Pseudoxanthobacter soli DSM 19599: one gene and its partner. The protein of the gene in region 1 binds, or shares a complex with, the protein of each later gene. Links are inferred from orthologs where the notes say so. Each region holds a gene or a part of one and is shown on either strand. Other genes may lie near its edges. The genes, in order: rpsG and tig.

Evidence for each region.
Region 2: the proteins of rpsG (region 1) and tig are in contact, whole or in part, in a crystal structure (PDB 3GTY), measured with the Thermotoga maritima proteins. The link is inferred for Pseudoxanthobacter soli DSM 19599 from one-to-one orthologs. Residues at the interface, in WP_004081843.1 of Thermotoga maritima: Lys34, Lys52, Lys55, Glu59, Arg62, Gln63, Glu66, Asn67, Lys69, Val71, Arg95, Ala109, Lys110, Lys111, Gly112, Arg113, Pro114, Glu117, Glu121, Ile124, Ala125, Tyr127, Asn128, Asn129, Thr130, Gly131, Lys135, Asp139, Arg142, Met143; in WP_004081061.1 of Thermotoga maritima: Glu122, Val124, Val129, Leu130, Tyr133, Glu188, Gly259, Ile262, Tyr263, Glu266, Ser270, Glu273, Gln274, Glu277, Arg308, Gln311, Ile312, Ser315, Tyr316, Glu325, Arg329, Arg336, Leu363, Phe366, Trp367, Arg373, Leu377, Arg381, Leu384, Glu387.

The regions. Positions count from the first base shown.
Region 1 is NZ_FRXO01000005.1:456,345-459,843, reverse strand. Bases 270-3,255 are described here. They hold rpsG (30S ribosomal protein S7), read right to left. Parts: upstream 2,005-3,255; coding sequence 1,534-2,004; downstream 270-1,533. Other genes in these bases: rpsL (30S ribosomal protein S12), read right to left, coding at 2,134-2,505; fusA (elongation factor G), read right to left, coding at 270-1,497. Also shown: more of fusA, read right to left, coding at 1-269; BUF17_RS14820 (hypothetical protein), read left to right, coding at 3,259-3,499.
Region 2 is NZ_FRXO01000010.1:84,289-87,160, reverse strand. It holds tig (trigger factor), read right to left. Parts: upstream 2,177-2,872; coding sequence 824-2,176; downstream 1-823. Other genes in the region: BUF17_RS18745 (NAD(P)H-hydrate dehydratase), read right to left, coding at 2,834-2,872; BUF17_RS18760 (ATP-dependent Clp protease proteolytic subunit), read right to left, coding at 5-640. UniProt on the Bacillus subtilis protein: Involved in protein export. Acts as a chaperone by maintaining the newly synthesized protein in an open conformation. Functions as a peptidyl-prolyl cis-trans isomerase.

The DNA of each region.
Region 1 (3,499 bases):
CTGCTTCTTGTGGGTGTAGTCCACCTCGACCCGGCGGGTGATCGTCTCGCGGTAAGCCACCTGGGGCGCACCGACATTGACGTCCACCTTGTAGGTGCGGCGCAGGATGTCGACCTTGATGTCGAGGTGCAGTTCGCCCATCCCCTTGAGGATGGTCTGGCCGCTTTCCTGATCCGTGGACACGCGGAACGACGGGTCCTCGGCCGCCAGCTTGAAGAGGGCGATCGCCATCTTCTCCTGGTCACCCTTGGTCTTCGGCTCGACCGCGATCTCGATGACGGGGTCCGGGAACTCCATCTTCTCGAGGATCACCGGGGAAGCCGGGTCGCACAGGGTGTCGCCGGTGCGGGTTTCCTTCAGGCCGGCCAGCGCGATGATGTCGCCGGCGTTGGCCTCTTTGATGTCTTCGCGGCTGTTCGCATGCATCAGCAGCATGCGGCCGACGCGCTCACGCTTCTCGCGCGGCGAGTTCAGGAGCGACATGCCGCTCTCGATCTTGCCGGAATAGATGCGGCAGAAGGTCAGCGAGCCCACGAACGGGTCGTCCATGATCTTGAAGGCGAGCATGGCGAGCGGCTCGTCGTCGGTCGAATGACGAACGGTGTCCGCGCCGGTCTTGCCGTCGATACCCTTGATCGGCGGAACGTCGACCGGGCTCGGCAGGTAGTCCACCACCGCGTCGAGCAGCGTCTGGACGCCCTTGTTCTTGAACGCCGAGCCGCACAGCACCGGATAGAACGCGCCGTGAAGCACGGCCTTGCGGATCAGGCGCTTCAGCGTCGCTTCGTCCGGGGTCTCACCCTCGAAGAACGCCGCCAAGACTTCGTCGTCGAGCTCGACCGCGGCCTCGATGAGGGCGGCACGATACTCTTCGGCCTTGTCCTTCAGGTCGGCCGGGATCTCGATCTCCTTGAAGGTCGCACCCTTGTCCTCGTCGCTCCACACGACGCCGATCATGCGCACCAGATCGATCAGGCCCTTGAAGTCCGACTCGGCGCCGATCGGCAGCTGGATCGCCACCGGCTTCGCGCCGAGGCGCTCGACGATATCGTCGAGGCAGCGGTAGAAGTCCGCGCCGGTCTTGTCCATCTTGTTGCAGAACACGATCCGCGGGACGTGGTACTTGTCGCCCTGACGCCACACGGTCTCGGTCTGCGGCTCCACGCCCTGGTTGGAGTCGAGCACGCACACGGCACCGTCGAGCACACGCAGCGAACGCTCGACTTCGATGGTGAAGTCGACGTGGCCGGGGGTGTCGATGATGTTCAGGCGCTTGCCGTTCCACGTGGTCGTGGTGGCGGCGGACGTGATGGTGATGCCGCGCTCCTGCTCCTGCTCCATCCAGTCCATCGTCGCGGCGCCGTCATGGACTTCGCCGATCTTGTGGGACTTGCCGGAGTAGTAGAGCACGCGCTCGGTCGTGGTGGTCTTGCCGGCATCGATGTGGGCCATGATGCCGAAGTTGCGGTAGTCCTCGATCTTGTGCGTGCGCGCCATGACGGGGTGCCTTTCAGACTCGAACGAAGCTCGGGATTACCAGCGATAGTGCGAGAACGCGCGGTTGGCTTCCGCCATCCGGTGCGTGTCTTCACGCTTCTTCACGGCAGTGCCGCGGTTGTTCGAGGCGTCCAGCAGCTCGCCGGACAGACGCTCGATCATGGTCTTCTCGTTGCGGGCACGGGCGGCCGAGATCAGCCAGCGGATCGCCAGCGCCTGACGACGCTCGGTGCGAACCTCGACCGGCACCTGATAGGTGGCACCGCCGACGCGACGCGACCGCACTTCGATCTGCGGCATGACGCGGTCGAGCGCGGTGTGGAACACCTCGATCGGCTCCTGCCGGGTCTTGGCGCGGATGATGTCGAACGCACCGTAAACGATGGATTCCGCGGCGGACTTCTTGCCGTCGCGCATCACGCTGTTCATGAACTTCGACACGACAAGATCGCCGAACTTCGGATCCGGCAGGATCTCCCGCTTCTCTGCGCTGTGACGACGAGACATCGATCTCGATCCTTCGCCTTGAACTTCTTTCCAGCGGCGTCGGGAGGCGGCCTCTCGGGCCAAGCTCTCCACATCGCCGCTCTCGGACGACCCGGCGCGAACGCCGGATGTGAAACTTGGTCTCGCGGCTTACTTGGGCCGCTTGGCGCCGTACTTCGAACGGCGCTGCTTGCGGTCCTTGACGCCCTGGGTATCGAGCACGCCACGCAGAACGTGGTAGCGCACGCCCGGAAGGTCCTTCACGCGGCCGCCGCGGATCATGACGACCGAGTGCTCCTGAAGGTTATGGCCTTCACCAGGGATGTAGCCGATCACTTCGAAGCCGTTGGTGAGGCGCACCTTGGCGACCTTACGAAGCGCCGAGTTCGGCTTCTTCGGGGTCGTCGTGTAGACGCGCGTGCACACACCACGCTTCTGCGGGTTCTGCTCCAGCGCGGGAACCTTGTTCCGCTTCGCAGGAGCCTGCCGCGGGTTGCGGATCAGCTGGTTGATCGTCGGCATGCTTCCGTTCCGTACTCTTCAGCTCAAGCGTTCCGTCTGCCGCCCGGAAACGACGTTCCGATTCAGCCACGCGAATGGAGGCCGCAGTCCTGCGGACATCTCCGCCGGACAGGGCCCACGATCCAGAGGATCACGGTTTCCCGCGATCATGGCTTGATCGTCATGTCACCCAGTGGTCACGACAGCGTTTAAGCCGACTGGATCCGCCGCTTTCGCGTCGCTTGCTGGTTCAGAGAACCGGGCGACTGCGCGTCATGGATACGATCGAGGCTTACCGCCTGCCGTCAAAGTGCGCGGAACCTAGACTTTCGCTTCCGCCCCGTCAATAGGTTCAGGCGTTCCGCGGAAAAAATTCCCGGCCCGCCGCAACGCTTTCGTAACCAAGCGTCGACACGCAAGATCGTACCATTCGACGCGGCCGTCACGCAATCTTCTCAGTCGCGCGGGCCGATGAAAGGCCGAGGCGGCATCGCCACCGCGGAATCGGCCGCCCCCTCCCCTTCCAGTCGACGAGCCACCAACGGCCGATTCCCGAATCCGGTCCGCGCCGGCTCACATTCGAATTGGAGTGATTCCTATTATTGCGAACGATTCGCATTTCTATTGCCACCTTGCGGGAATCGCGCGATGGTTCCGGCGGCCTGGAACATCGCGCGCCCTTGCGCGTTAAAGCCCGGACGCGCCTCGGGTCTGTCGCGCGCCGTTGCTCCAAGACTTACGCAAGACCGAGACCGACCATCGCGGAGGATTGCCATGACCCCGCCCGTTCCGGCCCGTGCCAACCACCGCCCGGGTGCGGCCTCTCCCGGTGCGCTCTCGCCCGGTGCACTCTCGCCCAGTGCGCTCTCCTGGAGCCGTTCCGTCGCGAGCGGCGTGATGTTCGCGCGCCACGCCTCCGCGCTTCAGGCTCTGCGCGAGGAAGCCAACGCCACCAAGTGGCGGATCGTGGAACTGGCGCAGGCCGCGCTGTTCGGCGGCCTCGCGACCTTCCTCT
Region 2 (2,872 bases), on another replicon or contig:
CGCGTCAGGCGCGGTCCGGCCCCTCGAGCGAGGTACGGTCGACGATGACCTTGTCGACGAGGCCGAACGCCTGCGCCTGGTCGGGCGTCATGAAATTGTCGCGCTCCAGCGCAGCCTCGATCGCATCGAGCGACTGGCCGGTGTGGCGCTGGTAAATCTCGTTGAGCCGACGCTTGAGAGACAGAATCTCCTTGGCGTGCAGCATGATATCGGACGCCTGGCCGCGGAAGCCGCCGGACGGCTGATGCACCATGATGCGCGCGTTCGGCAGCGAGAAGCGCATGTCCTTGTTGCCGGCCGCCAGCAGCAGCGACCCCATCGAGGCCGCCTGGCCGATGCACAGCGTCGAGACTTCCGGCCGGATGAACTGGAGCGTGTCGTAGATCGCGAGGCCGGAGGTCACGAGCCCGCCCGGCGAATTGATGTAGAGGGAAATTTCCTTGGACGGATTTTCCGCCTCGAGGAACAGGAGCTGGGCGCACACCAGCGTCGCGACCGTGTCTTCGATCGGCCCCGTCACGAATATGATTCGTTCCTTCAGGAGACGGGAGAAGATGTCGTAAGCCCGTTCGCCGCGATTCGTCTGCTCGACCACCATCGGCACGAGAGTGCTCATGTAGGTGTCGACGGGATCCTTCATGGAACGTCCTTATCCTGATCCGCGCGGGTCATGGCGGCAGCGCGCCGAACCGCTTCAACGAGAACGACGCAGGACTGCGTCACATCCGTCATATAGGACAACGATTGCAGGACCGGAAGGGACAGACGGTGGATAACGGCGGAGAGACTGCCGCCCGGGGTTCGCCGGGCGGCAGTCGGTCGATCACGCCGCAGCGGCTTCGTCTTCCTCGGCCTCAGCGAACAGCTCGTCCTTGCTGACGGTCTTGGTGTCGACGGTCGCCAGCTCGAGCAGGTAGTCGACGACCTTGTCTTCGTAGATCGGGGCGCGCAGCGCGGCCACGGCGCCCTGGTTCTTGCGGTAGTAGTCGATGATCTCGCGCTCGCGGCCCGGGTAGCGGCGCAGCTCGTCCTGAAGGGCGCGCTGCACTTCTTCCTCGGACACCTCGATGTTGTTGACTTCACCGACATGGGACAGCACGAGACCGAGGCGCACGCGGCGCTCGGCGATGCGGCGATATTCCGCGCGCGCTTCTTCCTCGGTGGTGTCCTCGTCCTCGAAGGTGCGGCCGGAGCGGGCCATGTCGGCCTGCAACTGGCGCCAGATGCCGTCGACTTCGGTCTCCAGCAGCAGTTCCGGAACCTCGAACTTGTGGGTCTCGTCGAGGGCGTCGAGCAGCGCGCGCTTCACCTTCTGGCGGCTGGCGGCGGCATAGCGGCCGGAGATCTGCTCGCGCACGGCTTCCTTGAGCTTGTCGAGCGATTCCAGGCCGAAGCGCTGGGCGAAATCGTCGTCGAGCTTGACCTCGGCCGGGGCGGCGACGGCCTTCACCTTGATGTCGAAGGTGGCTTCCTTGCCGGCGAGGTTCGCCGCGCCGTAGTCCTCGGGGAAGGTCACGGTGATGACCTTCTCCTCGCCGGCGGACAGGCCGACGAGCTGCGGCTCGAAGCCCGGGATGAAGCGGTTGGAACCGATCTCCAGGTCGAAGTCCTCGGCGCCGCCGCCCTCGAAGGGCTCGCCGTCGAGCTTGCCCAGGAAGTCGATGGTGACGCGGTCGCCCTCGGCGGCCGGGCCTTCCTTCGGCTCGAAAGGCCGCACCGACTTGGCGATGTTGGCCACCTCGGCATCGACTTCCTCTTCCGTCACCTCGGCGACGGGGCGCTCGATCTTGATCGACTTGATGTCGCCGACGACGATCTCCGGCAGGACCTCGTAGCGCATGGAGAACGCGAGGTCGGTGCCGCCGGACAGGATCGCCTCGAGCTTGTCGTCGGGGATCTCGACGGCGGGCTGCAGCGCCGGCTTCTCGTTGCGGTCGGCGACGGCCTGGCGCACGGACTCGGTCACGGCTTCGTTGACGATCTCGGTCATCGCCTGGCGGCCATAGAGCCGGCGCAGGTGGCCGACCGGCACCTTGCCCGGCCGGAAGCCGTTGATGCGCACGCGGCCGCGCAGGTCGTCCATGTAGGCGGCGAGCTTGGCGTCGATTTCAGCAGCCGGGATGACGACCGCGAGTTCGCGCTTCAGGCCGTCGGACAAGGTCTCGGTGACGTTCATGGGTTCGTATTCTTCTCGATGGAGCGTCCGCTGCGGGCGCTCGTGGTTCGATCTGGCCGCGGTTCTATCCGGAGCATCCCGCGTCCCGCCGGGCGGCAGGTCGCTCCGAAATCGACGGCCCGTGCATGGTCGTCAGCCCGGACAGGCCGGACGGACGGGACTGCGCGCGACGCCGCGACCGCGGACCGGCCGCAAGCGGCCCCGGTTCGCCCGCCGCGATACCGCCCCTTGCACAGGAAGGCAACACTTCTTCGCGTTCCGACCGCTCCGCCGGTGCAGGAAACCGCTCCGGCTTGCCGGTTTTCCCACCCGCTCAGGGGGATCGCCGTGGCTGGCGACAACGTGACCGGCAGATGGGAACAGGGCCGACACGATGCAAGCGGAACGGAGCAGCGCAGACGCGGAGGACGGCGGATGCTGCCGCCGAAGGCAGGTGGTGCGGGCGGAGGGACTCGAACCCCCAAAGCTTGCGCCACTGGAACCTAAATCCAGCGTGTCTACCAGTTCCACCACGCCCGCTCACGACACCCGACGCGGCGTCCCGCGTCCTTTCGAAGGACGCAAGACGGGCCGGCGGGTGCGATGCAGGCCGTCTCATATCATCGCCACCGCCCGCCCGGAAGCCCCGAGCGGCGATGCCCCGCGCGGGATGAGCGGTCAACTGGCATCGGCCGCGAGCGCGCGCAGCACATCGCG